Regions from separate parts of the Giesbergeria sinuosa genome, predicted to be linked through region 1. Evidence: predicted binding sites of a transcription regulator. Region 1 holds the regulator's gene; each other region holds the start of a gene.

Region 1 (7,414 bases):
AGCGCAGGGGGCTGCGCCCAAAGAAGGCAAGGATTACAACAAACTGGCCAAACCAGTGGCTTCTGATGTACCTGCAGGCAAGGTGGAGGTGTTGGAGTTCTTCTGGTACAGCTGCGGTCATTGCCACACCTTTGAACCCATGTTTCATAACTGGATCAAGGCAGCGCCAGCCAATTTGGTGGTGCGCCGCGTGCCGGTGGCCTTCAATGCCAGCTTTGTGCCAGCGCAAAAGTTGTATTACACCTTGGAAGGCCTGGGCAAAGTCGAGGCTCTGCATGCCCGTGCGTTTCGCGCCATTCATGTGGAAAAGCAGAAGCTGGCCAAGGACGACGACATCATGGCCTGGGCTGCCAAGCAGCCCGAATTGGACATGGCCAAATTCAAAGAGATGTACCAGTCCTTCAGCGTGGCTAACCAAGTGCGCCGCGCCACGCAATTGCAAGAAGCCTATGGGGTTGAAGGCACGCCATCTATGGGGGTGGCAGGCCGCTACTACACCGATGGCACGATGGCCGGTGGCTTGCAAGCCATGTTGCAGGTGGTCAACCACCTGACAACGGTCAAGGGTTGAGCCATCCCCCTTTCGTCTGCAACCACGGCCCGCTTTGGCGGGCTTTTTTGTGGCTGGCAGGCATCGCTACAATCGCCGCAAGATTCGTGCCTTTTTTGATGAACCGCCTCTTCACGCTCCCCCTGCTCGCCTGTTTGGCTGCTGCCCCGTTCACGCTGGCGCACGCTGAAAAGGCCGACCGCCATCAGCCCATGAACATTGAGGCCGATGCCCTGCGCCATGACGAATTGCAGCAAACCAGCGTGTTTACGGGCCGTGTGGTTCTGACCAAAGGTACCATCGTGCTGCGGGGTGAGCGTCTGGAAGTGCGCCAAGATGCCGATGGTTATCAGTCTGGTACCGTCACGGCGGCAGCAGGCCAACGGGCGTTCTTCCGACAAAAGCGTGATACCGCACCCGGCGCCCCTGAAGAATTTGTCGAGGGCGAAGGCGAACGCATTGAATACAACGGCCACAACGACACCGTGCGCCTATTGCGCCGTGCCGAGTTGCGCCGTTACCAAGGGGCCAAGTTACAAGATGAACTCACGGGGGCGGTGATCGTTTACAACAACCTGACGGATGTGTTCAGTGTGGATGGTCAGCAGCGCAGCCCTGAGGGGGCGTCAGCAACGTCGGGCGGACGTGTGCGTGCCATACTGGCTCCAAAGGCGACTACAGCTCCGGCCTCTCCTGTGGCACCTGCTTCTGCTCTGCCTTTGCGCCCCAGTTCTGCACTGGGTACTGACAAGCCATGAGTGCCGCACCCGCGCATGCCACCACCGAGGCAGCTACGGATAGCCGATTGGAGGTGCTGCATTTAGCCAAGTCTTATGGCAGCCGCCAGGTGGTCAAGGACGTATCGCTGGTTGTGCAAAAAGGCGAGGTAGTCGGTCTGCTGGGCCCCAATGGTGCAGGCAAGACCACTTCGTTTTATATGATCGTTGGTTTGTTGCCCAGCGATGGGGGTGATATTCGCATTGATGGGCAGTCGGTGGTGCGTATGCCTATCCATAAGCGTTCACGTCTGGGGTTGTCTTACCTACCGCAGGAAGCGTCTATCTTTCGCAAACTCACGGTACAAGAAAACGTGCGTGCCGTACTGGAGTTGCAACAAAATGCCGCGGGTCAGTCTTTGAGCAAGGCCGAAGTTGAGCAGCGTTTGCAGTCTTTGTTGGAAGAGCTGCGTGTCGACCATCTGCGAGACTCTCCTGCGCTTGCATTGTCTGGCGGCGAGCGGCGCCGGGTCGAGATTGCCCGTGCCTTGGCCACGCAGCCGCGTTTTATCCTGTTGGATGAGCCTTTTGCAGGCATCGACCCGATTGCCGTGATTGAAATTCAGCGCATCATCGGTTTTTTGAAAGCGCGCGGCATTGGCGTGCTCATTACCGACCACAACGTGCGCGAAACGCTGGGCATTTGTGACCACGCCTGCATCATCAGTGATGGTCGGGTGTTGGCACAGGGGACGCCTTCCGAGATTGTCAACAACGCCGAGGTGCGTCGGGTGTACCTGGGCGAACATTTCCGTATGTGAGCCGATGAAACCTGGCCTGTCTCTGCGTGTATCGCAGCACCTGACCCTGACGCCGCAGTTGCAGCAGTCTATTCGGCTGTTGCGGCTCTCGACGTTGGAGTTGGGCCAGGAAGTCGAGCAGATGCTGGCGGACAACCCCTTTTTGGAGCGCAACCCCGACGAAGCCTCGCGCGAGGAGTTTGGTTTGGCGCAGGCCGACACGCCCCCGCCAGAGGAGCCATATGCCGACTGGGCAGCCCCTGTGAGCAGCACCAGCAGTGCAGACAGCAGTCAGGCCACATTGACAGAGGCAGAGCAGGGCAACAGTGACAGCAGCAGCACCGAAGTGCTGGACTGGGAGGGCGATGGCAGTGTGGACATGGCCCCGGACGATAGTGAATGGGGTGGCGATGCCCCGGCCTGCAGCCGTGGCACTGACGAAGAAATGGATGTCAGTGCCACAGATTTGGCACATGGTCATGAATCACTGGCGGCATTCTTGCACCGACAAACGGTGGGTTTGCGCTTGTCTCCAGAGGATAAAGCCGCACTGTATTTTCTGATCGAATCACTCAACGAAGACGGTTATCTGGAGGATTCGCTGGAATCTTTGGCTCAAGGGTTGGCGGGTGAAGAGCACAGCGATGACATAGAGGAGCTGCTGCACCATTTCACGGTGGCCTTGCACTTGCTGCAAACGCTGGAGCCAACTGGTGTGGGGGCTCGCCACTTGGCTGAATGCTTGACACTGCAACTGGCAGCATTGGCCGCACATCCTGCGCCTGCCATCCCGCCTGAGACCATTGCATTGGCGCTGCGCATTTGCCAGCAGCCGCTGGAAGGGCTGGCCCGCCGCGATGTGCGCCGCTTGGCCCAAACCTGTGGGGCCACCGAGGAGCAAACCCGTGCAGCAATGGCCTTGATTGCCCGGCTGGAGCCGCGTCCGGGGCGGCCCTTTATCTCGGTAGAGCGCAACGCCATCATCCCAGACGTGCTGGTGCGCCGCATGGGGCATGGTCAGGCGGGGCACCAGTTCAGTGTGCAACTCAACCCCGAAGTGATGCCACGCCTGCGCATCCACGACATTTATGCGGGTGCCTTGCGTGGCCGTCGCCAAGACGAAGGCCATCAGGCTTTGCAACAGCGTTTACAAGAGGCCCGCTGGTTTATCAAAAACATTCAGCAGCGGTTTGACACTATCTTGCGGGTGTCACAAGCCATTGTGGAGCGCCAAAAGAATTTCTTTGTGCATGGCGAGTTGGCCATGCGTCCGCTGGTGCTGCGCGACATTGCCGACGAGCTGGGCCTGCACGAGTCCACAATCTCGCGGGTGATCACAGCCAAATACATGGCTACCCCCCAGGGTACTTACGAGCTGAAATACTTTTTTGGCTCGGGCTTGGGCACTGACAGTGGTGGCAATGCCTCCAGCACGGCTGTGCGCGCGTTGATCAAGCAGTTTATTGCTGCCGAGAACCCCGCCAAGCCCTTGTCGGACAACCAATTGGCTGAAATGCTCAAAGAGCAGGGCATTGAGTGTGCCCGTCGCACGGTGGCTAAATACCGTGAAGGATTAAAAATCCCCACGGCCACGCTGCGCAAAACGCTGTAGCGAGGCGGTGGGGGTTAATCGTTGGCGTCGGCCTGCAGTTCGGGAAACAGCACTTCGGTAAAGCCGAGCTGGCGCAAATCAGACATCCGTTGCGGATACAGGGTGCCTATCAGGTGGTCACACTCATGTTGCACCACTCTGGCGTGAAAGCCTTCGGCGATGCGCTCTATGGGCTGGCCCAGCACGTCCATGCCGGTGTAACGGATGCGGCTCCAGCGGGGCACCCGGCCCCGCAGCCCTGGCACCGACAGGCAGCCCTCCCAGTCCTCGGCTTGGGCGGCATCCAGCGGGGTAATCACGGGGTTGATCAACACAGTGGGGGGCACCAAGGGGCGATCTGGGTAACGCGGATTGGGCAAGTGCGAGCCAAAGACCACCACCTGCAAATGGACGCCAATTTGTGGCGCTGCCAACCCGGCACCATTGGCCGCCTGCATGGTGTCGTGCAAGTCCGTTACCAACTGGTGCAGCACTGGGGTGTTGAAGGCCGTAACAGGCTGGGCCGTGCGCCACAGGCGCGGGTCGCCCATTTTCAAGATGGTGTGGATGGTCATGGTCGATGCCGGTATGGGCTGTTAGCGTAGCAAGGCTGCAGGGCGTGCAGCCCGTGCTGCGGGTGTTGTGGCGTGCTGGTGATCGAGCTTGAACTCTGCCACCACATCGGCCAATTGTGTGGCTTGCTGTTGCAGGGCGTGGGCTGCCGCTGTGGCTTGTTCTACCAAGGCCGCATTTTGTTGTGTGCCTTGGTCCATCTGGTTGATAGAGGTACCAATGGCAGCAATGCCGCTGCTTTGTTCTTGGCTGGCGTGGCTGATTTCGGCGACGAGGGTGGTCATGCGGCGCACGCTGTCTACCACTTGTTCAATGGTGGTGCCTGCATCACGCACCAACTGACTGCCCGCATTGACTTGGGTAACGGAGTCATCAATCAGTGCCTTGATTTCTTTGGCCGCTGTGGCGCTGCGTTGGGCCAAAGTGCGCACTTCAGAAGCCACTACGGCAAAGCCCCGGCCTTGCTCGCCAGCCCGGGCTGCTTCCACGGCGGCATTCAATGCCAAGATGTTGGTTTGGAAAGCGATGGCATCGATTACGCCAATGATGTCCACAATCTTGCGGGCAGAGTTTTCTATGCCCCCCATCGTTTGCACCACCTGCCCCACCACTGTGCCGCCACGGGTGGCTACCTGCGAGGTTTCGGTGGCCAGCAGATTGGCCTGGCGGGCATTCTCGGCGTTTTGCAGTACGGTGGCGGTGAGCTCCTCCATGGCCGCAGCGGTCTGCCCCAGTGAGGAGGCTTGCTGTTCGGTGCGGGAGGACAGGTCTTGGTTGCCGCTGGCAATTTCTCGGGTGGCTTGGCGCACCGACTCGGAGGATTGGCGGATGCGCACCAAGACCCCAGCAATTTTGCCGACAAAGTCGTTGAAGGCTTGGGCAATGTGCGTCAGTTCGTCGTTGCCTTGGGTGTCGAGGCGGCGTGTTAGATCACCTTCTCCTGAGGCGATATCGGCCAGTGCATCGCGCACTACGGCCAGTCGGCGCAATTGGTGGCTCACTGCGATGGACACCAGCACCACCGCGACCACGATACAGAGCAGGGTGATGCTGGCAGCCACCTGCAGCAGGTTGCGCACGCTGGCAGTGGCTTGTGCGCGGTCAATGGCGACCGCCAGCAACCAAGGGGTGCCCTCGACTTTGGCTGCATAGAGCAGTCGGTCGGTGCCATCGATGGCCATGCCAGCGCGACCGCCTTGGTCGGCCAATTGGCGCAGCAGTGTCATGTCCAGTTGGGGCGCAATGGTAGAGATGGGTTTGAGGGCGTATTCTGCTTTGGCATGGGCCAAGAACTTGCCCTCACCATCCACCAAGAAGGCAAAGCTTTGCGACATGGGGCGGATGGCGCTGACTTTTTGTGCAATGGTGTCCAAGTGCATATCGGTGCCGACCACCGCAATGGGTTGGCCTCGTGGGCCTACCGGCTCGACAAAACTGATGGTGAGCTTGCCCGTACTGACATCCACATAGGCGGGGGTCAGGGCTGGCCCGCCCACCTGGACTGCCTGTTGATACCACGGGCGGCCCGTGCCGCTATAGCCCTCTGGCATGGGGTGCGTAAAGATGGCCCGGTTGTCGGCATAGACAAAATAGGCATCATCAAAGGCACCTGCTTGCTTGGCGGCCTCCAATAAGGGCACTGGCTCTGGTTTGCCCACCGCCAGTTTGAGGGCGCTGGTGATGCGTTGTTTCTCTTTGACCCATTCGGTCAATTCATTGGCATGGTTGCGTGTCAACTGGCCCATGCGCTCGTCCATTGCGTCAAGGGTGTTGTTGCGCACGACAACAAAAGTGGCCAAAGCCAATGCAAACAGTGCCGCCACGGTAATGGCAACGCAAATCCCGATCAGTCGGACTCGTAGGGTATGGAGCATAGAAGCCTCTGGACGGGTATGAGTGATGCGAGAAGAAGTAAGAGACCGTGTTATCGGTGACAGAACGTCAGAAATCAATAGGTGTTTGCTGCTTGGTGAATTCTGAGCTAAAGCGCATGGCTTAGCAGAGAGTGGCTGCGTTGTGCGACCATCGCGCTTTGTTTTTGCTCAGGAGTGGCGTCACATGGCCCGCGTTGTTTTTGAACTGCCATCGCAGTTCACTTTTTCTACCGAACTGCCCATTTACATCGGCCATATCAACCACGGCCAGCACTTGGACAACGCCCAGTTGCTGGCGCTGGTGGGCGAGGCCCGCACCCGCTTTTTTACTTCGTTGGGCTATACCGACCGCGATGCCGAAGGGCTGGCGCTGGTGGTGGGTGATGTGGTGGTGCAATACCAGTCTGAAGCCCTGTATGGCGAGACCTTGCGCATCGAGATGGCCCCGGCAGATTTCAACAAATACGGCTTTGATTTGGTGTTTCGTATCACCGAAGCCAGCCAAGGCCGTGCCGTCGCCAAGGGCAAGCAAGGGCTGGTGTTTACCGACCCACAAGACCACAAAGTGCGTGTGCTGCCTGCGGCTTTGCTAGCCAAGTTGGGGCAAGCATGAACCAACTGCAAATTTTTCTGCCCTGTGCGGCGGGCGTTGAGGGTTTTTTGGCCGATGAGGTACACCAACTCACCGGCCTGACCGGCCACGACCTGCTCACAGGCCGGGGCGGCGTGTTGCTGCGCGCCTCTTGGCGTGATGCACTGCTGCTCAACCTGCATTGCCGCCTGGCACAGCGCGTGTTGGTGCAATTGGCGCACCGTCCGTACCGCTCTGAAAACGATTTGTACGAGATGGCCTCCAGCGTGGCTTGGGAGATTTGGTTCACGCCACGCCAGAGTTTCAAAATCGAGGTGACGGCCCAACACAGCCCCCTGACCAGCCTGAACTTTGCTGCCTTGCGCATCAAAGATGCGGTGGCTGACCGCTTTCGCGCCAAAACGGGTGTGCGCCCCGATGTGAATACCCAATGGCCCGATGTGCGTATCCACCTGCACCTGACCACCGACCAAGCCACCGTTTATATCGATACCTCGGGCGAGCCGTTGTTCAAACGTGGCTGGCGCGAAGACAAAGGCGATGCGCCGTTGAAAGAAACTTTGGCCGCCGCCATGATTGCCGCCACCGGCTGGAACCCAGAGGGCGAGACCCCCTTGCCCCTGTATGACCCCTGCTGCGGCAGTGGCACGGTGCTGATCGAGGCTGCCCAAATCGCCTGCCGCATTGCCCCCGGTATGCGCCGCCGCTTTGCCTTTGA
Region 2 (7,414 bases), on a different contig from region 1:
ATCTCAAACGAAAAGTCCACCTCCAAAAACTCTTCGTAGGCTTTGCGCTGGGCATCACTCATGATGTCGTACACCATGGCATGCACAGTCTTGTGGTCTAAGGCATCCACATTGATGCGGCGCACATCACCATGCACCCGAATCATCGGTGGCAGCCCTGCGGACAGGTGCAAATCGGAAGCCTTGTTCTTGACGCTGAATGCCAGCAACTGGGTGATATCCACAAATCCCTCTGTCGTTTGGTACGCTTGTCGGCCATTATGACCACGATTGCCAACAACCTCCAACAGCTTCATGCGCGCATTGCACGGGCTTGTGCTGCCGCTGGCCGCGATACACACAGCGTCGCGTTACTGGCTGTTTCCAAAACCTTTGGCCCAGAAGCCGTGCGCGAAGCCGCTCAAACTGGGCAACGCGCCTTTGGCGAAAACTACTTGCAAGAGGCGGTAGAGAAAATAGCTCTGCTGCGCACCCCTGCCTCGTGGGAACCACCGCTGCAATGGCATTGCATCGGCCCAGTGCAAAGCAACAAAACCCGGCTGGTAGCCGAATACTTTGACTGGATGCACACAGTAGACCGACTCAAAATTGCCCAACGCCTGTCTGAGCAACGGCCCGCCCACCTACCGCCGTTGCAGGTTTGCATTCAGGTAAATATTGATGGCAGCAGCAGCAAATCTGGTGTGGCCCCCACAGAAGCTCTGGCCTTGGCACAAGCCATAGCCACGCTGCCCCGGCTGCAACTGCGCGGCCTGATGGCCATTCCCGAACCGGCCCCCGATTTTCATGCACAGTACGCCATTCACATGGCCGTCAGAGAGCTGTTTGATCAGATCAAGGCCAGCGGTAGCACGGGTTTGGAACAATGGGACACACTGTCTCTGGGCATGACCGCCGATCTGGAAGCAGCCATTCTGGCCGGTAGCACCTTGGTGCGTGTGGGCAGCGGCATTTTTGGCGAGCGGCATTACCCGGCAGCCTGATGCCGCAGCACGTCCCGCACATCCCTTATCAGCGCGTGGCTTTGGGAGTGGCAGGGATGGCCCCCAAGCCACCACAATCGCTGGCCAGCCAGCGTGCATCAACGTCCATCGCCGTGGAGATGTGTTTGCCCCCTTGCTGCACCACGTTCTCAGAATGCACGCTGTAGGCTTTGCTGCTGCTGATGGTGATGGTGCTTTGGCCCTTCATGACTGGCTGACGGCACTCATAACGCACAGTGACAGTGTTGCCAGCACGCTGTGGCGTGGAAGTCTTGCAGTCACCCTGCTGCGGGGGCACCACATGGTCATCACGGGCCATTGCAGGGGTAATACAAATTTGGCTCCGAATACCCCCACTGCCCACATCCACGGCCATACCCTGTTGGGCCAACATGGCCTGCATTTGCTTGCGCTGCTCTGGCGGCATCTGGGCCATTTGCTGCTGCATCTGGGCCAACGCTTGGCCCATGCCCGCATCCCCTGGAGCGGCACGGGTGTTCATCTCCCACAGGCCGGGTTGTAAATTTTGCGCCTGTGCTGTGCCTGCCAGCACCATGCAAAAGCTAGCCAATGGGAGGGCATTGCGCCACGATGGTGTCATGACAGTAGATCCTGTTGCCTATAGAGGCACCCATTCTGGCAGCACCAGCGGTGAGCGACAAGCAAACCACGGGCTGCGTCAGCGAAACCAATCCTCATCTGGCAGGCGGGCAAAGGTGCGGCGCAGCCCCCCACCCCAGCCCCGGCTCAGCTTGGTGAAGTAGGGATCGTCGGCCGTGATGCGGTGCGGCACTGCCGGCGCAAAAGAGTCTGTGCGATACAGCAACATATCGATGGGCAAACCGACCGACAGGTTGCTGCGGATGGTGGAGTCAAAGGAGATGAGCGTACATTTGGCCGCCTCTTTGAGTGAGGTGTTGTGGCGCACCACCCGGTCAATGATGGGTTTGCCATACTTGGACTCACCAATCTGGAAGTATGGTGTGTCTTCTCCAGCCTCAATAAAGTTGCCCTGTGGATACACATGAAACAGGCGTGGCTCCTCCCCCCGAATCTGTCCCCCCACCAGAAAATTGCCGCCAAAATCAATGCCTTGGCTTACCGTCTGGGCATTGGCATCGCGCGCCACAATCTCTTTGACGGTGCGGCCCACCAACTCGGCCACATCGTACATAGACTGACGATTGAACAGGTGCGCGCCCTCCTCCACAGCTTTGTGTTCTAGGCGTTGGCGCAACAAACTCACCACGCTTTGGGTGGTGGCTAAATTACCGGCACTCAGCAACGTGATCAACCGCTCACCGGGCACTTCAAAAATCGTCATCTTGCGGAAAGTAGCGATGTGATCCACGCCCGCATTGGTGCGTGAATCCGAAGCAAACAACAAACCAGCATCGAGTCGCATGGCAACACAGTAAGTCATAGGTATCCGACAAAAAGTAAAAGTGATCTACGAAGTAACAAAAAATCAGGGCAAAAACCTGGGTGGTTACTGCTGTTGCGCAAACGGCTGGTCGGCCAATGGCCCATCACACACATTGATTTGTACTGCCGCATGGAGTTGCTCCTGCCCACCGCCCACGCGCATACCGCGCACAGGGCAGGCATCGGCATAGTCCACCCCAATAGCCAAACGTACGTAGCGCCCATCCACCAAACACTGGTTGGAGACGTCAAAGCCCAGCCAACCTTGGGGTAAACGCACCTCCGCCCAAGCATGACTGGCCACCTGGGTGGCATCCCCCACCAAATAACCACTGACATAACGGGCAGGCAAGCCCAATAGCCGCACACAGCTGCTCAACACCTGCGCGTGGTTCTGACATCCCCCTAAACCTTGGGCAAAAGCCTGTGCAACGGGCACAGCCACCTCGGTGCTGCCGGGCATGTAGTGCATGGCCCGCCCCAAGGCCCGCATCAGCTGCCACAAACCATCCAAGGGATCGGCGCGCAATGCAAGGGCATAGCCCAAGGCAAAGTCACGCAAAGCAGTATCGGCGTTGGTGAGCGTGGAACTGCGCAAAAACACCTCTGGAGGGAGCCTGTCCTCCAGACAAGGCGCTGGAGGGCTGTCAGGGGTTTGCACTTCACCACTGACCAAGAGGCGGATTTCCTGCACGGGTTTATCCAGTGTCAGCACATGCGTGGTGTTGCCATAGGCATCTTGGCAGCAGGAGGCCAAGACGGGCAGCGTCAACTGCCAAGACAGCACCTTCAGGCCGTGTTCAGAGCGCGGCGTCAGGCGCAGGTACTGGGTGCTACGCTCCACCAAACGGTCATAACGGTACACAGTCTCATGGGTGATCAGCAGGTGCATGGTGTCTCCTTGGAGCATCCAGAAAATTCACAACCCAAGCGCATCAATGGGCTTGCAAATAGGCGCGGGTAATGGCCTTGCCCAACCGGGCAGACTGCGCCAGAAACTCTGTCAGCCAGCGGTGGGCACCCAACTCCAAAATCTCATCCACAGTGCCATACTCCAACTGCAAGGCCAAGCGCCCAGCCAACAACTTGACACCACGCCCCGCATCGCCTGCGCCGGGCAAGCACTCAATCTGGGGCAAGATGGTGCGAATCTCATCACAACAGGCTCGCAGGCTGCGCGGCACATCGGGGCGCAAGATCAGCAACTCCGTCACGCAGCGTCCATCCAAGGCACCCCGGTAAACCTCGTGGTAGGCCTCAAAGGCTGATAGCGAGCGCAGCAAGGCGCTCCACGAATAAAAGTCGGGCGCACTCTCTTGCGGCATAGCCACCGGGGCCAAATCGGCCACTGCAGGCTCAATGAGCTGGGATTTCACATCCAACAAACGGGCCGTGTTGTCGGCCCGCTCGATGAACGTGCCCAAACGGATAAAGCAATAGGCATCGTTGCGTTGCAAGGTGCCATAGGTAGCCCCGCGAAACAGGTGCGAACGCTCTTTAACCCAGTCAAAAAAGGCCGATACGTCCGTAATGCCACGCTGCGACATGTCACGCGCTTCGAGCCAGCTGGCATTGATGGCCTCCCACATTTCCGAGGTGATACGGCCCCGCACTGCATAGGCATTCTCACGGGCCTGCTTCAGACACGACAGCACCGAGGCGGGGTTGTCCAACTCCAAGGCCATAAAGCTGAACAAGTCTTGCGCCTCAAACTGGCGCCGCTGGGCAATATAAGGCTCCAACGTGCCCGTCACGGCCAGCGGCGCCGCAAACTCGGTCATGGCACCACGCGACTGGGGCAGCAGCGACAGCGAATGGGTAACATCCAGCATACGCACCAGGTTTTCGGCACGCTCCAAGTAGCGGCTCATCCAGAACAATTGGGCAGCGGTACGCGAGAGCATCTCAGGCCTCCAGAATCCAGGTGTCCTTGGTGCCACCACCCTGGGACGAATTGACTACCAGCGAGCCTTGTTTTAAAGCCACGCGCGTCAGGCCACCAGCGACCATGCGTACCTCCCGGCCACTGAGCACAAAGGGGCGCAAATCTATGTGGCGTGGTGCAATGCCGCTATCAACAAACGTAGGACAACTGGACAGGCACAGGGTGGGCTGGGCGATGTAGTTGCCCGGATGGGCCATCACGCGCTGGCGAAAATCTGCCACCTCGGCCACCGTGGAAGCTGGCCCGATCAGCATTCCATACCCCCCGGCACCATGCACCTCCTTGACCACCAGCTCGGCCAGATGGTCCAGCACATAGGCCAGATCGTCACTCTTGCGGCACTGCCAAGTAGGCACGTTGTGCAAAATCGGTTCCTCACCCAAATAAAAGCGAATCATCTCTGGCACATAGGGATAGATAGACTTGTCGTCCGCTACCCCGGTGCCAATCGCGTTGGCCAGAACCACATTGCCCTGCTTGTACACCGACAGCAGCCCCGGCACCCCCAGCACTGAATCGGCCTTGAAAGCCAACGGATCCAAAAACACATCGTCCATGCGGCGATAGATCACATCTACCCGCTGGGGGCCCACCGTGGTGTGCATGTAGAGGTAATCGTTTTTCACGAACAGGTCTTGTCCCTCCACCAGTTCCACCCCCATTTGCTGGGCCAGAAAAACATGCTCAAAATAGGCGGAATTGCCCACCCCTGGCGTTAGCACCACCACCGTGGGCTGGGCCTGCGTGGTGGCTTGGTGCAAGGTATCGAGCAACAGGGCCGGATAGTGGGCCACCGGCGCTACCGCATAGTGGGCAAACAACTCCGGAAACAGCCGCATCATCATCTTGCGGTTTTCCAGCATGTAGCTCACGCCACTGGGTACGCGCAGGTTGTCTTCAAGAACGTAATAGTGCCCATCGGCATGGCGAATCAGGTCTATCCCACTGACATGGGCATAAATGCCATTGGGCAGATCCACCCCCTGCATAGCAGGCTGGTACTGCGCATTGGCAAACACCTGCTCGGCCGGAATCAACCCAGCACGCACAATGTCGTGGTTGTGGTAGATGTCCGACAAAAAGCGATTGAGCGCCGTCACCCGCTGACGCAACCCCGCCTCCAACATCTGCCATTCATCCACAGGTACGATGTGTGGCACGGTGTCAAACGGAATCAGACGTTCGGCCCCAGCCTCATCACCATGCACCGCAAAAGTGATGCCCACGCGGTGGAACAGCAAATCGGCCTCCACACGCTTTTTGCCCAGTGCTTGGGGTGTCTGTGCATGGAGCCAATGGGCAAAGGTTTGGTAGTGCGCACGGATAGCACCGCTGGGCAACAGCATCTCATCGTAATGGCCCACAGGGGGCAAGGTCAGGGCGTGCATGGTGACTCCATCGGCTAGACGCTGGCAGCATGCAAGGAGCGTGCCTGCCCAGTCAGCAGGCATTGGCCGGTATTTTGGGGTGGGTGGTGCTTCTCTCACGATAATGAGCACGCTACAGACTGGGCCACCGTGGTGCGTCCCCCTGCAAGGCACCGCCTACAGTCTGGGCAAACACGGCCTAACATTTGTCAAAATTTTGACCAACATCAAAGGGGGACACTGCCCCAGGCCACACCAGCCCATTTTTTGATGCACGCTGCGATCTATTGATCGCAGACGCTCCGTGCGCCAGCGATTTTTTTTGCCACAGCAAGGCTGTGTTGGGTTGAGGAAGCAAAGGCGCAGCGGTGAAAAAGATAGTGCATAGCGATATCGTTCTTGGCAAACCTATTGGGTTCTCCATTTACAGCGATGGCGGTACTTTGCTTTTTCGCCGTGGCTCGGTCATTCACATGCCCGACCAAATATCGCGTTTGCTGGTGCGTGGCGCCCAATACGACGAGACAGAAACCGACCTGCGGCCCTACGCCCCCAATGAGCCACAGCCAGCGCCAGTCCACGAAGACCCCCCGCCCTTTGAGCACCTGAGCGGACTGCTACTCAACCTCAAGCATGTGTTGGGCACCACGCTCAAAAGCCCCGAGCAAATAGATGTGAGCGCACGCATTGGCAAAATTGCCCAAGCCGTACAAAACATCTGCCGCAAGAGCATTGACAGCGCGCTGGCCGCCCCCTCTGTAGATACACATACCCCGTATATCGTGGTTCACCAGATGATGGGGGCCGTCCTGACCGAATTGATCGCGCAGGGCAAGGGATTGGACGCCACACAACGGCTGTCGTTGGTGTGTGCTGCCCTGACCCGCGATCTGGGACAAATACCGTTGCAGGCAGAACTGGATAAACATGCGGGCTATCTGCCCGACGATCTGCTAATGCAGATGCGCCAGCATCCCCAGCAAAGCGCCCAGCTGCTCGAACAAGCAGGCGTTAGCGATCCACTCTGGCTCGCCACGGTGCGCAACCACCACGAATACCTGGACGGCAAAGGCTACCCGGCGGGTCTTCAGGGCGATGAGATCAGCCTGGGCGCCAGAATACTGGCAGTGTCTGATCGCTATAGCGCCATGACCAAAATGCGGCCTTACCGGGCCCAGGCCCACTTTCCACAAAATGCCCTGAAAGAGATTTATCTCAAAAAGGATTCGGAGGTCGATGAAGAAATCGCCCGCATCCTGATCTCAAAGGTAGGCCTGTTATCACCGGGCACCCTCGTCAAACTCAAGTCGGGGGAAGTGGCGGTGGTCAAAAGCCCCACCGTCAAATCCGATGCCACCATTGTTTACAGCGTCTATGGCAAGACCGGCATGATTTTGTCTACCCCCGCCCGCCGCGACACGTCCCAGCCGGGGTGTGAAATCGTTGGTTTGGTGCCGTTTTCCCACTGCCAGACAGCCGCTGTCTGCATCCGGCAAGTCTGGGCCGAATGAAGTTGGCCCACATCTACGCCATTGAAGCCCGAAGAGAATCGCCATGAAAATGAATCTACCGGTCACCGGACAGGAACAACGGTTCTCTGCCGACAAAAACATGGTCACCAAGACCAATACCAAGGGCATCATCACCTTTGCGAACCAAGATTTTGTTGAGGTCAGTGGCTTTTCTGAGGAAGA
Region 3 (7,414 bases), on a different contig from region 1:
TGGCTGTCAGTTCTGGGTGGTTTTGCCCTTGGCGGCGGCGGTACACCTCAAGCAGTGCATAGTGGATGTGTTCGGGTGCCATAGCTTCCACGGGCTGACCTTGTAGATCGTGGCGTGGCTGGCCTGTGGCCACGCTTTGCAGGTAGCGGGTGGAGCGCGTGTGCAGCCCCAAAGCTTGCTTGAGGGCTTCGCGTTCAAACAGGTCGGGGTGGGCTGCCACCATATCTTGAAAGATGCCCCGCTTCAGGGGGCGAAACACTGCACCAAAAAGCTGTGGATAGAGCTCTGCCAGTTTTTGCAAGGTTGGGGGGACTGGGCGTGGCGCGCGGCGGGTCGATTCGGTAGCGCCAGATGGTGTGGCCGCCGGTGCCGTGGTGGCTGTGGGGTTGCGGTCTGTGGTGCCACGTTTGCCCCGGCGGGTGCGAGGGCGTCGGGGCGCAGCAGCCTGGGCGTTGCCAGCGGCAGCCTCCACAGGCTGGGCGGTGGCGGCTGCCACCTCTGCGGCAGGAGCGGGAGCCACAGGAGAGGACGAGGTAGAGGCTGCGGGCACGGAATCGGTCATGGAAGAAATCGGTCAGATCAAAGTCAAAGTGTCGAATGATGCCAGCCTCGGGCCAACATCGGGCGGGGGGAGGGCCATCAGGCCGTGGGGGGCGGGGGTGCCGAGGCTACTGTATGGGTGGTGGCAGCGGATGTGTCTGCTTGTAGGCGGCGCGAGGGCTGTAACAGACAGGCACGGTCTATCCACAACGGTGGTATTGCCAGCGTGAGCAAGATCAGAGCCAATGGCACTACCGAGACAAAGCCCAAATTCTTGAAGCCCCATGCCCCCACAATGCCACCGACTAAAAACATCCCTAACAGCCCGACAAACAAGCGCAGACGCTGGCGGTTGGCCCGCACCTGTTGTTCGGGGCGGCGGGCACTGCGGTTCCAGTAGAGCATTTTGCCCAACTCGATGCCCAAATCCGTAATGATCCCTGTCATGTGGGTGGTTCGAATTTGTGAGGAGGACATCTTGGTCACCGTAGCATTCTGTACCCCCATGATGAATGACAGTAGCAACACCGTGACCGGCACCGCAAACGGGGTGTGCCAGTCTAGCGTGATGCTGCCTACCAAACCGAACACCAGCATGAGCAGTGCCTCTATCAGCAGAGGTAGCGCATAGGCGCTGTGCAGACGATGGCGCAGCGACCAGTTGACCAGAATGGCGGTCAGGGCAGCACCGCCAACAAAGGACAACAGTGCTCCCAACGCACTGAGCACCAGCACCATATTGCCAAGCACTAGGTTGTCGGCCAACATGGAGACGAACCCTGTCATGTGCGAGGTGTAGAGCCGCAACACCAAAAAGCCCCCCGCGTTGATGGCGCCCGCATTGAACGCCAATAACAGGCCCAAGCGGCGGTTGCTGATGTCGGTGCGGTGTTGACCTGTCAGGTGGCGAAAGCGGCGCATGGCGAGAGCAGAATCTGGCTGTTGTGGTGTTGCAGCACAGTGGGTAGATGGCGCTCAGTTTGCTGGGGTAGCAAATACCCCGAGCAAGGTTTGAGCGGCCCAGAAGAAGGGGGCTGTTCATGCCGCTGGTGCCAGATTTTGCCCCCACCCTGACCCAGAAAACAACAGCTTGTATGGGGTGTGATGGTCTGGTGGCATCGGCGAAATTATAGGACTGCCTGTTTTGGAAGAAAAAATTGAATTTTGAGAAATGAGCAAGACCCGATTGAAAGATAAATCGATGGTCTCGTTGGATTTTGCCTTTGCGCGGGAATGGTGGTATTTAGAAAGAAATTTCTGCTTCCATGAAGGTGATAGCATTGCCAGACAACAGCACCCGATGGCTCAGTGCTTCGCATATCAGGAGGCCACCGCGTTTGGAAATCTGTTTTGCTCGCAGTTTATTTTTGCCAAGTCGGTGGGCCCAATAGGGTACAAGCGCACAATGTGCAGAACCTGTAACAGGATCTTCTGGAATGCCCAATTTGGGGCAGAAGAAACGACTGACGAAATCTACGTCTGAACCGGGGGCTGTAACGATGATGCCACGCAAGCCAAGTTGACTCAGCAAAGCGTGGTTGGGGGTGATGGCACGAATGGCCTCTTCAGTCTCAAAGACAGCCACATAATCGTCGGCAGCCCTTACTTCGATAGGGCGTATGCCAAGACCCTGAACCAAAATTTCTGAAATATCGCAGGCAACTGGCGGATAGGCAGGAAAATCCATCTGCAAAAGATCGCCGTGCTTTTTTACAAACAGCTCACCGCTGCGTGTTTGAAAGGTAATGGTGGATTGGGCGTAGCCCAGAATGTTGAAAATTACATGGGCCGCGGCCAGTGTGGCATGACCGCAAAGATTGACTTCTTGCACCGGAGTAAACCAACGCAGATGAAATCCTTTGTGATGGGGAACGAAGAAAGCTGTCTCAGATAAATTATTTTCTTCTGCAATGGCTTGGAGCAAATGATCGTCCAGCCAGTGATCCAGTGGGAGCACAGCCGCCGGGTTTCCCTCAAATGCTTTGGTTGCAAACGCATCTACTTGGTATTGTTTGATTTTCATATTCGGTGGATGTGGAAAGAAACCCCAGGCCCGAGTAACCGGCCACTGTGCAAGGCCGCATTTGTGCACAGTGCCCTTACTACGCTGGCTCGCACCATACTTCCATCTGAGGCCGGTTTAGCCTAGCAGCCATAAAAAAACCCGCCTTGAAGGGCGGGTGAAATGGCCCATGACAGGCCAGAGGAGTTGGTCGCAAAGAAAAGGAGTGCCCCGGCTGTGGCACCACCAGACACCACAGCCGGGCAGGGGCGGCTTACCGGGTGTAAGCCGTCTCGCCGTGGGAGGTGATGTCCAAACCTTCGCGTTCGGCTTCTTCCGATACCCGCAGGCCCACCAACACATCAGCGATCTTGTACGAGACAAACGACACCACACCAGACCAGACGATGGTCAGCAGCACGCCTTCAATCTGCACCCACAGTTGATGGCCCATCGAGAAGGTGTCGGGGGTCAGGCCGCCGGTGCCGCCCAGACTTTGCGAGGCAAACACTGCCGTCAGAATGGCACCCACAATACCGCCCAAGCCATGCACGCCAAAGACGTCAAAGGCATCGTCTACACGCAGCAGACGCTTGAGACCACCCACACCCCAGACGCAGATGGGGCCAACAATCAGGCCCATCACGATGGAGCCCATGGGGCCAACAAAACCAGCAGCCGGTGTAATGCAGACCAGACCAGCCACAGCACCCGAGGCGGCACCCAGCATCGAAGCCTTGCCCTTGTGCAGGGCTTCTACTGCCAACCAAGACAGGGTAGCGGCACCTGTGGCCAAGGTGGTGTTGATAAAGGCCAGACCGGCCGCACCGTTGGCAGCACCGGCAGAACCGGCGTTAAAGCCAAACCAACCCACCCACAGCAGAGAGGCACCCACCATTGTCAAGGTCAGGCTATGGGGGGTCAGGGCTTCTTTGCCGTAGCCAATGCGCTTGCCCACCATGTAGGCGCCCACCAGACCGGCCACACCGGCGTTGATGTGTACCACGGTGCCACCAGCAAAGTCGAGCGCGCCATCTTTAGCCAAGAAACCACCGCCCCAGACCATGTGTGCCACAGGCAGGTAGCTGAAGGTGAACCACAGCACTGCAAAAATCAGCACTGCAGAGAATTTGATGCGTTCGGCAAACGAGCCCACGATCAAAGCCACGGTGATAGCGGCAAAGGTGGATTGGAAGGCTACAAACACATACTCAGGAATCGTAGGCAACAGGCCCGAGAGCGTGTCGGGGGCAATGCCCTTGAGGAACAGTTTGTCCAATCCACCAATGAATAGGCCATCGCCAGTGAATGCCAAGGTGTAGCCATACACAGCCCAGAGCACCGTAATCATCGAGAAGATGACAAACACTTGCACTAGCACCGACAGCATGTTCTTGGAGCGGCCCAAGCCGCCGTAGAACAGGGCCAAGCCTGGGATGATCATCAAAATGACCAACAGGGTCGAGGTGAGCATCCAGGCGGTGTCACCAGAGTTGAGTGTGGGGGCCGGGGCTGCTGCAGCCTCAGGGGCCGCAGCTGCTTCAGCCACGGGAGCCGGGGCTGCTGCTGGAGCTGCTACGGCAGCGGCTGGCTCGGCGCTGGCAGTGGCAGCAGGAGCCACCACAGCCGCAGGCTCGGGGGCTGCCGCAGTTTGGGCAGAAGCGGGCAGCGCACTGACCAGCACACCCAAACCCAGCAAAACGGAGGCAAGTAGTTTTTTCATGGCAATCTCTCGCTATGGGGGTGGCCCTAGAGGGCTTCCGGGCCGGTTTCGCCAGTGCGGATACGAACCACCTGCTCTAGGGGCGAGACAAAAATCTTGCCGTCGCCAATCTTGCCGGTGCGGGCTGCGGTCTCGATGGCCTCGATGGTGCGCTCGACCAGATCGTCAGCAATGGCTGCTTCGAGCTTGACCTTGGGCAGGAAGTCGACCACGTATTCGGCACCCCGATACAGTTCGGTGTGGCCCTTTTGCCGGCCAAAGCCCTTGACCTCGGTCACTGTGATGCCTTGCACGCCGATGTCCGAGAGCGCCTCGCGCACCTCGTCGAGCTTGAAGGGCTTGATGATGGCAGTCACCATTTTCATCGGTTTTTCTCCAGAAAAAGGGCGCGCCGGGGCGCCCACGGGGGTTATGGGGTTAGAGCGTCTTGGTCAGAGTGACGAGCAGACGGGCCTTGTTGACATCGCCAAAATAGGCTTTCTTGTTGGCACCCACTACAGCAGCACCCAGCGACAGGCCACTGCCCAAGTCATAGGCACCACCCACGCTGTAGTCCACATAGTTGGGAACGCCCAAATCTTTGATGTCGCTGGAGAAGCGAGTAAAGCCCACCGAGGCCTTGAAGGTGACGCTGGGCATCACTTCTTTGGCAAAGGCCACGTTCAGGTAGCCAGTGTTGCGGCCCCGATTGCCAGAGCCTTTGGCACCAGCCCAGCCGAAATAGTCTTTAGAGACGGTGTGCGAGTATTTGGCGGTGACGGGGCCAAAAGTGGCAGCACCGTAGAGTTCGGTGGTGTTGCCCACGCTGTTGCCCGGATACAAATAGGCCAGCGCCCCTACGTCCATATCGACATCACCTGCCTTGAACTTGTAGCCGCCGTACACGTCCACTTCCAGCGAGTTGCCGTTGAGCCAGTCTACGCTGGAGTTCCAGTTGCCGACATACCAGCCGGTGTCACCAAAGGCATAGTCAAAACCACCTTGCAGCGCAGGCTTGACGGCTTTGCTGCGGCTGGCGTCCTGATCTTGACCACGGAACTTATAGTTGGTGGTCAGGCTCAGGTTGCCGGTGACTTGGGCGCTGGCCAGCAGGGGCAGCGCGCAGGCCAAAGCGACGCCGAGGGTTTTGAGGGATGCTGCAATCATGGTTCCTCCAGTGGGGATGGTTGAATGGTTCGGTACTCTCCAAGCACAGAGCGTGCCAACTTGCCTGACTTCCAAGGGGCGATGGTGGGCAGTAGCCGCCACTGTTGCAGTGACAATATGGCAACGCCAAGATGGATGCACTTTTTTGGTGCAGTCCGATGCTGCCGTTGGGGGGCAAGATCTGGCCCTACCGCACCTGTCTGGGGAGAATGAGCAAATGAGTCTTGCGCTAGTGCAAAGTCGTGCCCTGTTGGGCTTGCAGGCTCCACCTGTGACGGTGGAGGTGCATCTGGCCAATGGCCTGCCCAGTTTCACGTTGGTGGGGCTGGCAGATGTGGAGGTTAAAGAGGCCCGAGAGCGTGTGCGTTCGGCGCTCCAGAATGCGGGGCTGGAGTTTCCGCACAACAAGCGCATTACGGTCAATCTGGCCCCGGCAGACTTGCCCAAAGATTCGGGGCGGTTTGATTTGCCCATTGCTTTGGGCATCTTGGCTGCCAGTGGCCAAATTGATGCTGCGCGGCTGGCAGGGTATGAGTTTGCGGGCGAGTTGTCGCTATCGGGCCAATTGCGGCCTGTGCGGGGGGCATTGGCCACCAGTTTGGCTTTGCATACCGGGCAGGTGCAGGCGCGGCTGGTATTGCCGCCGGGCAGCGCCGAGGAGGCGGCGTTGGTGCCCCATGCCCAGGTCTACCGTGCGCGCCATTTGCTGGATGTGGTGCAACAGTTTTTGCCGCAGGGCAGCGTGCCCCCTGCTGAGGGCGAGGGGTGGGCACGCATGGGTGCCCAGCCTGTACAAGGTGAGGCTGTGGGTGCAGATTTGGCCGACGTCAAAGGACAGGTGGGTGCCCGCCGGGCGCTGGAAATTGCGGCTGCCGGGGGGCACAGTTTGTTGCTGTTGGGGCCGCCAGGCTCGGGCAAATCGATGCTGGCGCAGCGTCTGGCGGGGGTGTTGCCCGCCATGTCGGTCGATGAAGCCTTGCAAAGTGCTGCGGTAGCCAGTTTGGCGGGGCGCTTTGCGCTGGAACGCTGGGGGCAGCGCCCCACCTGCAGCCCACACCACACAGCCAGTGCGGTGGCACTGGTGGGCGGAGGCTCGCCACCGCGTCCAGGCGAGATCTCGCTGGCTGATCATGGGGTTCTGTTTCTGGATGAGTTGCCCGAGTTCTCGCGCACGGCCCTAGAGGCGCTGCGCGAACCGCTGGAGAGCGGACAAATCACGATTGCCCGTGCAGCCCAGCGGGCGCAGTTTCCCGCCCGTTTTCAATTGGTCGCAGCCATGAACCCCTGCCCCTGCGGTTATCTGGGGGCAGCCCACCGCGCCTGCCGCTGCACCCCAGATCAGGTGGCCCGTTATCAGGGCAAGCTCAGTGGCCCTTTGCTCGATCGTATTGATCTGCATGTGGAAGTGCCGACATTGCCTGCACAAGACCTCTTGGGCACGCCATCGGGCGAATCCAGTGCCGCAGTGCGGGCGCGCGTGGTGCAGGCGCGGGGTCGGGCGGTACAACGCCAGGGGTGTACCAACCAAGCATTGCAGGGGCAGGCGATAGACACACATTTGCTGCTAGAGCCTGCGGCGGCCCAATTTCTGCAACAGGCTGCCGCCCGGTTGGGCTGGTCGGCACGGGCCATGCACCGTGCCCTGCGGGTGGCCCGCACCATTGCCGATTTGGCCGGGGCGCAGCATACCCAAGTCGGTCATGTGGCAGAAGCCATGCAGTACCGGCGCGGGATGCACCACTGATGTGCCGTGGTAGTTTTGCCGTGGTGCTTTGGCTCGCCCCTGTGCATACTGCTTTTTCATCGCCTGATTGGATGTGTTTTTGAACCATGACGCCTGTCTCTTCTCCCCCACCAGGAACCGTATCCACTGAGGTGGTCGCCATTGACTGGCCCTTGCCGCCCGGTGGCGGCTATGTCCATGCCCCAGCCAGCCCCGAAGGGTTGAGTTGCCACATGGAGGCGATCAATGGGCAGGTGCGCAGCCTGTTGCTGGTGTCGGC
Region 4 (7,414 bases), on a different contig from region 1:
GTTGCGTTAAACAGCCTTTGCAGGAGCCTCGCCATGGAATGGACGACCTGGATGCAACTGGTGGTTTTGGTGGCGGTAGCGTGGTGGGCTATTGGGGTCTACAACCGGCTGGTCAAACTGCACAACCGCATTGCCAATGCCTTTGGTCAGATTGATGTGCAACTCAAGCGTCGACACGATCTGGTACCCAATTTGGTGGAGGTAGCACGGGGTTATCTGCAACATGAGGCCGCTACGCTCGAGGCCGTTATTCAAGCGCGGGGCCAAGCACAAGGCGCCGCCAAGACGGCACGCAGCCAGCCTACGGATGCGGCGGCCATTGGTGCGCTGGCCGTGGCAGAGGGGGCTTTAGGCGCTAGCTTGGGCCGCCTGATGGTAGTGGCCGAAAACTACCCCGAGCTCAAAGCCGATGCCACCATGGCATCGTTGAGTGAAGAGCTCACCAGCACCGAAAACCGCATCGGCTTTGCCCGCCAAGCCTACAACGATCAGGTGCTGGACTTTAATAATCTGGCCACGCAATTTCCAGCCCTGCTGGTGGCACGGCTGACGGGGTTGCCCCCGGCAGCCATGCTCCAGTCCACCCAGTCTGAGGCGGAGCGCCAAGCGCCGCGCGTGCAGTTCTGAGCCGGGTTAGGCCAGCGCAGCAGCTGGGCCAAAAAACTCGTAGTGGGTTTGGCTTTCTGGCACACCCAAGGCAGCCAAACTGCGTTTGACCAAGGCCATAAATGGTTTGGGGCCAAGGAAGTAAGCATCCACATCACGGTTTTCGGGCAGCCATTGTGCCAATTGCTCGGGGGTCAGGTAGCCCACGGCATCGGCACCATCGGCCTCGGTGGCTTGGTCGTAGCTGTAAAAGCGTTGCAATTGTGGGTGCTGTGCTGCCAAGGCATCCACGGTGTCGCGGAAGGCATGCACCGCACGGTTGCGGGCGCAGTGGATAAAGTGCACGGGCCGTCCGCTGGGCAAGGCCGCTTGCAGCATGGCCAGTGTGGGGGTAATGCCCACACCACCACTGATCAGCACCAAGGGCTTATCGCTGGCTTGTAGTGTGAACGGGCCAGCAGGCGGGAACACTTCGAGCACGCCACCCTCGGGCACTTGGTCATGCAGGTAGTTGGAGGCCACGCCGCCCGCTTCTCGCTTGATGCTGATGCGCAGGCCTTGCCCATCGGCAATGCTCGAAAGCGAATAGTTGCGCCGCTGCTCTTTGCCATCCACCACCAAACGCAGGCCAATATATTGGCCGGGCTGGTAGCGCAGCACAGGGCCACCGTCTTCGGGTTGCAAATAGAACGAGGTGATTTCGGCACTCTCGGCCACTTTGCGTGCCACCCGAAAGCGCCGCACCCCGCGCCAGCCGCCTTCAAGAGCGGCATTGGCGGCATACACCTGTTCTTCGGCACCAATCAACAGGTCGGCCAGTTGCTGGTAAGCGGCTCCCCAAGCGGCCAGCACCTCGTCGGTGGCAATGTCTGCACCCAGCACCTCGCGAATAGCACGCAGCAGGCAGGTGCCCACGATGGGGTACTGCTCGGGCAGCACTTGCAGAGCGACATGTTTGTGGACGATTTGCGCGGGCAGGTTGCCCAGCTTTTCGAGGTGGTCGATATGGCGCGCATACATCAACACGCTGTTGGCTAAGGCGCGGGGCTGGTCGCCGCTGGCTTGGTGCGCTTGGTTGAACAGGGGGCGCACTTCGGGGTACTCATTGAGCATGATGCCGTAGAAGTGCTTGGTCAGGGTTTCGCCGCCGGTTTCGAGCAACGGAACGGTGGCTTTGACAATGGCGCGTTGGGCTTCGGTGAGCATAGAGGTCTCCAGAGGAAAAAATATCAGAAAGGCAAACAGGGCCTGTTGTGCCTACGCAGCATCTGTGCCAACCCAAATTTCTTTTAAAAACAAGGACTTCATAAGAATGTTGTCTTAATGACCGCAAAAATATAAAAGTCATAAAGACTGCAAAATAGTCAATATGACTACATCTACCCTGCTGGCTGCCTTGGTTCCTTTGGTGGCCGATTTGTCCCAAGAATTGCCCGAGCGCGAACGCTATCGCCGTTTGTTGCAAGCGGTGCGGGCGCTGTTTCCGTGCGATGCCGTGGCTTTGTTGCGGCTGGAGGGCGAATGGTTGGTGCCTTTGGCCATGGATGGCCTGAGCAGCGATGCGCTGGGGCGGCGCTTTCGGGTCAGTGCCCACCCCCGCTTGCAGGCACTGTTACAGGCTGGTCTGCCCACCCACTTTCCATTGGGGAGCACCTTGCCCGATCCCTATGATGGCCTGATCGAAGGGGTGAGTGGGCACTTGGAAGTTCACGACTGCATGGGTTGTGCGTTGGCGGTAGAAGGCCAACCGTGGGGTTTGCTGACTTTGGATGCCTTGGTGCCAGGCCAGTTCACGCCTGCCCATTTGGCGGCCTTGCAGGCTTTCAGTGATCTGGCCGCTGCCACGGTGGCGGCAGCCATGCGCATTAACCGGCTGGCAGCTCGGGTGGAGAACGAGCACCTGCGTGCCGAGTCTTACCGTTTGGCTGCCAGCAGTGGTTCTGCACATCAATTGATGGGGCACAGCCCAGCCTTGCAGCAGTTGCTGCAAGAGATTGATCTGGTGGGCCCCAGCGATTTGACGGTGCTGATCAGCGGTGAAACGGGCGTGGGCAAAGAGCTGGTGGCTCGGGCGCTGCACGCCCGTTCTGGTCGGGCAGATCGGCCTTTGGTGAGCGTCAATTGTGCCGCCCTGCCCGATACGCTGGTAGAGAGCGAACTATTTGGTCATGTGCGTGGTGCGTTTACTGGGGCGGTGCAAGAGCGCCAAGGCAAGTTTGAGTTGGCCGATGGCGGCACTTTGTTTTTGGATGAGGTGGGCGAGTTGCCCTTGCCGGTGCAGGCCAAGCTGTTGCGGGTGTTGCAAAGTGGGCAGTTGCAGCGCCTGGGTTCGGACAGGGAGCACCATGTGGATGTGCGGTTGATTGTGGCGACCAACCGCGATTTGGTGGCCGAGGTGCGTGCCGGACGCATGCGCGCCGACATTTACCACCGCCTCAGTGTCTATCCGTTGCCAGTGCCCGCACTGCGCGAGCGCGGGCGCGATGTGCTGATGCTCAGTGGCTTTTTTCTGGAAGAGAACCGTACCCGCTTAGGGCTGGGCAGCCTGCGGCTAGACCGTGAGGCCCAGGCCGCATTGCTGGCCTACGATTGGCCTGGCAATGTGCGTGAGCTGGAGCATTTGATTGGGCGCAGCGTGCTCAAGGCGCTGGGCCGCCACCGGCCCCGCCCACGCATTTTGACGCTCACGGCCACGGATTTGGGCTTGCCGGAGTGGGGGCCGTCCACAGGGTCGGTGCCATCGGCCCATGTCCAAGGGCCGTCGGTGATCTCTGCACCACAGGGGCTGGGTTTGCGTGCCGCTGTAGATGCCTTTGAGCGCCAATGGGTGCAGGATTGTTTGGAGCGGCATGGTTACCATTGGGCCGCAGCAGCGCGTGAGTTGCGCATGGATCGGGCCAATTTGGCTAGATTGGCTAAGCGGCTGGGCCTAGCACAAAACAGGAGCGCCAACGCATGAAGTTCTGGAACCACCAAGAAAATGCCCGCACCGAAACCCGCCGCCTGCTGCTGGCCTTTGCCGTGGCCGTGCTGCTGTTGGTGGCAGGGGTGCATGGTGCCTTGGTGTTGGCGTGGTGGTTGCTGAATGCCTTGTTGCCGGTGCATTGGCCTTACCCGGCAGGATTTATGGCGGTGAATATGGGCATGACGCTGTTTTTTATTCTGGGTGGCTGGTGGCTAGAAACCGCCAACTTGCGTGCAGGTGGCGTCAAGTTGGCGCTGCGGGTGGGCGCACGCGAGGCCCGGCCCGGCAGCTCCTATGCCGAGCAGCGCCTGTGCAATGTGGTGCAAGAGCTGTGCATTGCTGCCCACATGCCAGTGCCGCAGGTGATGGTGCTGGCGCGTACCCCTGCCATCAATGCCTTTGCCGCGGGGTGGGATCAGTCTGATGCGGTGGTGGCCGTCACCCAAGGCGCGTTGGACTACCTCAACCGTGAGGAACTGCAAGGCATGGTGGCCCATGAGCTGTCTCACTTGCATGAGGGGGACACCCGCCTGAAGATGCGCTTGGCGGGTATGGTGTTTGGGCTGGAGCTGGTACACCATTTTGGCGACACCCTGCGTGAGCGTGGCGGGCTGGCCCCCCTGTTTGGCAGTGCCATCATGGCAGTAGGTTGGTTGGGCTGGTTGGTGGGGCAGGCGCTTCAAGCTGCGGTGTCGCGCCAGCGTGAATATTTGGCCGATGCCCGTGCGGTGCAGTGGACGCGCAGCCAGCAAGGCTTGGGCGGTGTGCTGCGCAAGGTGCTGGCACAGCGGCAAGCGGCCCAAGCCAATCGGCATGGTCGTACCGGTTTAGAGCATCCTAGCGTGCAGCCTATGCTGCTGGTCGATGTGGCCGGTGGCGGGGTGTGGGCGCGTTGGTTGGATAGCCATCCACCGTTGCTCGAACGTGTACAGCGCATTTATGGCCGTCCCATGCCACCGCTGCCACTGGTACGTGTCGAGATGCCCCCCGACCCCCAGCCGCCCAAGCCAGTGCTGCAACCTGGCCCCGACTCTCTGGCGGCACAGGTCGATCCGTTTGCGCGCTACCTGTAGCTGGTGGGTCTACGGGCTTTCATTTGCAGAGGCAGTTTGGGCATGCCCTGCTGGCACCAGCAGCACCAACAAAGCGCCAGCCCCCCCCTGCACTGGGCGTGCTTGGACAAAGGCCAGCACTTCTTTTTTTTGTACCAACCAGCCTTGTACCCGGCCTTTGAGCACCGGGCTTTTGCCTGGGGAGCCTAGACCTTTGCCGTGGATGACACGCAGGCAGCGCAAGCCATTGCGGTGTGCTTGGCGTATGAATTCACCCAGCGCCTCGCGGGCCTCGTCGGTGCGCAGGCCATGCAAATCTAGCTGGCGCTGAATGCTCCAATGCCCTGCGCGCAGGCGGCGCGTGATCTCGACACCAATGCCTGGGCGGCGAAAACTGAGCTGGTCATCGGTATCGAGCAGGGTGCTGACATCCAAGTCGTCACTGATCGACTCTTGCAGCACGCGTTCCTCATCTAGCCACAGTTGCAGCGGCAGTGGTTCGGGGGGGGGCTGTTGGAGGTGAACGTGGTTGCGCTGGTGCAGTGGTGTGACTGGCCCCACAGCCCGGCTGAACCACTGGCGTTCGGCCTCTTGGCGGGCAGCGGCTTCGCGGCGCTTTTGTGCCTCGGCTTGCGTTTGGGCTTGGGCCTCGCGCCATTGCTGTGCCACTTGGCCCAGTTCGTGCAGGCCATCAAGGCGTGTGCTGGCTGGGCGTGGTGCTGGGGCGCGCTTGTTGCGTGGAGGCCGTGCAGAGGTGGATGCTGCCACGCGCACATTGGACGTGCCAGCGCCTGACGGGCGCACTGACCGTGCCAACAAGGTGGCCGTATGGGTTAGGGCACGGCGGGCTGCCCTGGCAGGGCGGGGCGCAGGGGGGGCCGCTGGTGCTGTGGGGGGTGTAGGCTGGGCTGGGGGCTGGCGCACAGCCTCTAGGGCGTGCGCCAGTGCCGAGCGCAAGGTGCCTGGGTCGTTGCGGCTCATGGCTTTTTGAAGTGGGGCACAGGCCGCAAGAGCGAGGCTGGCAGCAGGAGCAGAGGGGGCAGGCGGTGCATTGTGGCGTTATTTTCCGGCATCCTCTGTGGTGGGGTTGCGAGGGGTGGGCATGGGCTTGTGCATATTGGGGGCAGAAGATGGCAACACCCCCGCATAGAGCGTGTGCAGGCGCATGATCACGGGGTCGTGGGGGTGCAGACCCTGTAGGCGTTGGAGCTCGTGGCGCAGTCGTTCGTGCGCCCCCAGATCCCACAGCCCGGCCAGAAAATAGACCTCGGGGTTGTGGTCATCGGCGGCGGTGTTGTGGCGTAAGGACTGGTAGTTTTCTTCCAGTGTTGCCAGATTGGTGGACGAGGCACCAGTCGATGTCTCGGGGGCCAAGGTGCTCACGGGTGGGGTGGGCGGCTCTTGGCCGGGAGGAGGCGCAGAAGAGGGCAGACGCCGCAGCCGCACCCCCCCGATGCGGGCTGTGCTGTCACTGCGCGGAGTGCGGGCCATTTGCTGGGTGATAGCCAGTGGGAGTTGGCGTGTTTCGCGCCGTGGTTGGCCCCGAACAATGCTGCTCTCGGTGCTATTGATGCGCAGTACGCCAGCATCTTGCCAATCTTCTTGCAAACCGCTGCGGGCATACAACAGCCGGATGTGGGCGCCGGGGGCCAGCCGGACGCGGTCGCCCTCTAGCAGCCGGATCAGGGGCTCTATGCTTTGGGCCTTGTCGGGGAGTTCTAGCACCACATCCCCTTGTATGCGCAAAACCATTGCTGAGGAGGGCTGTCCCCATGCCAGACTGCAGAGCACCATGCTGCTCCCCCAGATGACCCAGTGCTGCCATTGTTTCATGCTGCTTCCTCCATTGCGATGATTTCAAAAACCTCTGTCGGGTGGATGCGGCCCCGCACGGTGATGCTGTCACTGCGGCCCAAGACAAAACCGGGGCCAGCGGCATGCAGGGTGTCTTGGCTGGCCAGAATCACGCAGCCTAGCGCCTTTGTCATGCCTTCAAGCCGTGAGGCAATGTTGACTGTATCGCCAATGGCGGTGTATTCCATCCGCTGTGCGGTGCCGATGTTGCCTGAAATCGCCAGCCCCGTGTGTACACCCACGCCAATCCGAAATGCGGGTAGATTTCTGCCCGGAAAACGCTGTTGCATCCATTGCCCGAAGTGCTCAGCCACGGTGCGCAGGTGCAGAGCCGCAGTCAGGGCGCGGTGGGCGTGGTCGGGATTTTTGAGTGGGGCACCAAATTCGGCCATGATGGCATCGCCAATAAATTTGTCTATGCATGCACCTTGTTCCGTCAGCACAGTGCAGGCCGCAGAAAAATAATGGTTGAGCATCTCCACCACTTCTTCTGGGGTCAGCTGCTCGCTGATCGTGGTGAAGTTGCGGATATCGGTAAACAGCACCGTCATCTCGCAGCATTCGCCACCCAGTTGTGGCATACGGTCGGAGTGAATCAGCGCCTCTACCACCCGAGGTTCTAGGTAGCGCGAGAACATCAGCCGGATGCGTTGGCGCTCGCGTTCGCCATGTGTGAAGCGCCAAGCGTAAATGCCCATGAAGCAAAACAGTGCTGTCAGTTGTATGTGGCTGGTCGAGAGCAGTAGATTGCGCTCCAGTGCGGCATAACCTAATCCACCGGCCAATACCCAGAGCAGCCCACACAGCAACAGCCCCCGCCATAGCCGCTGGTGCCACCAAAAGAGGCCCGCAGGCAGACAGAGCAGCAAGGCCAGACCCATGCGCGTGTGGTCTGGGGTGGCATTGAGCCAGTGCCCTTGCAGGAGCGCCTCGACGG

The links. Region 1 encodes sigma-54, which starts transcription at its own class of promoters, with help from an activator protein. Its sites were predicted from a motif close to TGGCANGNAANCTGCTTT; they were not measured.
Region 2: a site for sigma-54 is predicted at 5,770-5,787, ahead of ACFO6X_RS01175 (circularly permuted type 2 ATP-grasp protein). Genes of this name have one in related genera too.
Region 3: a site for sigma-54 is predicted at 5,452-5,469, ahead of ACFO6X_RS08265 (TorF family putative porin). Genes of this name have one in related genera too.
Region 4: a site for sigma-54 is predicted at 1,865-1,882, ahead of hmpA (NO-inducible flavohemoprotein). Genes of this name have one in related genera too.

What each region holds. Positions count from the first base shown of each region.
Region 1 covers NZ_JBHSHJ010000016.1:38,143-45,556, forward strand. Annotated here, with positions in the region: gene ACFO6X_RS15110 (thiol:disulfide interchange protein DsbA/DsbL) at 1-571, shown strand, start outside; gene lptA (lipopolysaccharide transport periplasmic protein LptA) at 670-1,308, shown strand; gene lptB (LPS export ABC transporter ATP-binding protein) at 1,305-2,087, shown strand; gene ACFO6X_RS15125 (RNA polymerase factor sigma-54) at 2,092-3,678, shown strand; gene def (peptide deformylase) at 3,693-4,232, opposite strand; gene ACFO6X_RS15135 (methyl-accepting chemotaxis protein) at 4,254-6,104, opposite strand; gene ACFO6X_RS15140 (acyl-CoA thioesterase) at 6,289-6,717, shown strand; gene ACFO6X_RS15145 (THUMP domain-containing class I SAM-dependent RNA methyltransferase) at 6,714-7,414, shown strand, end outside.
Region 2 covers NZ_JBHSHJ010000001.1:272,883-280,296, reverse strand. Annotated here, with positions in the region: gene ACFO6X_RS01205 (type IV pilus twitching motility protein PilT) at 1-224, opposite strand, end outside; gene ACFO6X_RS01200 (YggS family pyridoxal phosphate-dependent enzyme) at 261-983, shown strand; gene ACFO6X_RS01195 (DUF3617 domain-containing protein) at 1,012-1,584, opposite strand; gene ACFO6X_RS01190 (proteasome-type protease) at 1,663-2,406, opposite strand; gene ACFO6X_RS01185 (transglutaminase family protein) at 2,473-3,300, opposite strand; gene ACFO6X_RS01180 (alpha-E domain-containing protein) at 3,344-4,312, opposite strand; gene ACFO6X_RS01175 (circularly permuted type 2 ATP-grasp protein) at 4,314-5,699, opposite strand; gene ACFO6X_RS01170 (HD-GYP domain-containing protein) at 6,089-7,231, shown strand; gene ACFO6X_RS01165 (Tar ligand binding domain-containing protein) at 7,275-7,414, shown strand, end outside.
Region 3 covers NZ_JBHSHJ010000005.1:70,617-78,030, reverse strand. Annotated here, with positions in the region: gene ACFO6X_RS08290 (ProQ/FINO family protein) at 1-562, opposite strand, end outside; gene ACFO6X_RS08285 (YoaK family protein) at 640-1,461, opposite strand; gene ACFO6X_RS08280 (PhzF family phenazine biosynthesis protein) at 1,784-2,563, opposite strand; gene ACFO6X_RS08275 (ammonium transporter) at 2,817-4,265, opposite strand; gene glnK (P-II family nitrogen regulator) at 4,292-4,630, opposite strand; gene ACFO6X_RS08265 (TorF family putative porin) at 4,683-5,411, opposite strand; gene ACFO6X_RS08260 (YifB family Mg chelatase-like AAA ATPase) at 5,629-7,155, shown strand; gene ACFO6X_RS08255 (GspE/PulE family protein) at 7,242-7,414, shown strand, end outside.
Region 4 covers NZ_JBHSHJ010000001.1:564,910-572,323, forward strand. Annotated here, with positions in the region: gene ACFO6X_RS02515 (S49 family peptidase) at 1-10, shown strand, start outside; gene ACFO6X_RS02520 (LemA family protein) at 34-627, shown strand; gene hmpA (NO-inducible flavohemoprotein) at 634-1,812, opposite strand; gene norR (nitric oxide reductase transcriptional regulator NorR) at 1,976-3,565, shown strand; gene ACFO6X_RS02535 (M48 family metalloprotease) at 3,562-4,644, shown strand; gene ACFO6X_RS02540 (Smr/MutS family protein) at 4,654-5,292, opposite strand; gene ACFO6X_RS02545 (hypothetical protein) at 5,683-6,456, opposite strand; gene ACFO6X_RS02550 (CHASE2 domain-containing protein) at 6,453-7,414, opposite strand, start outside.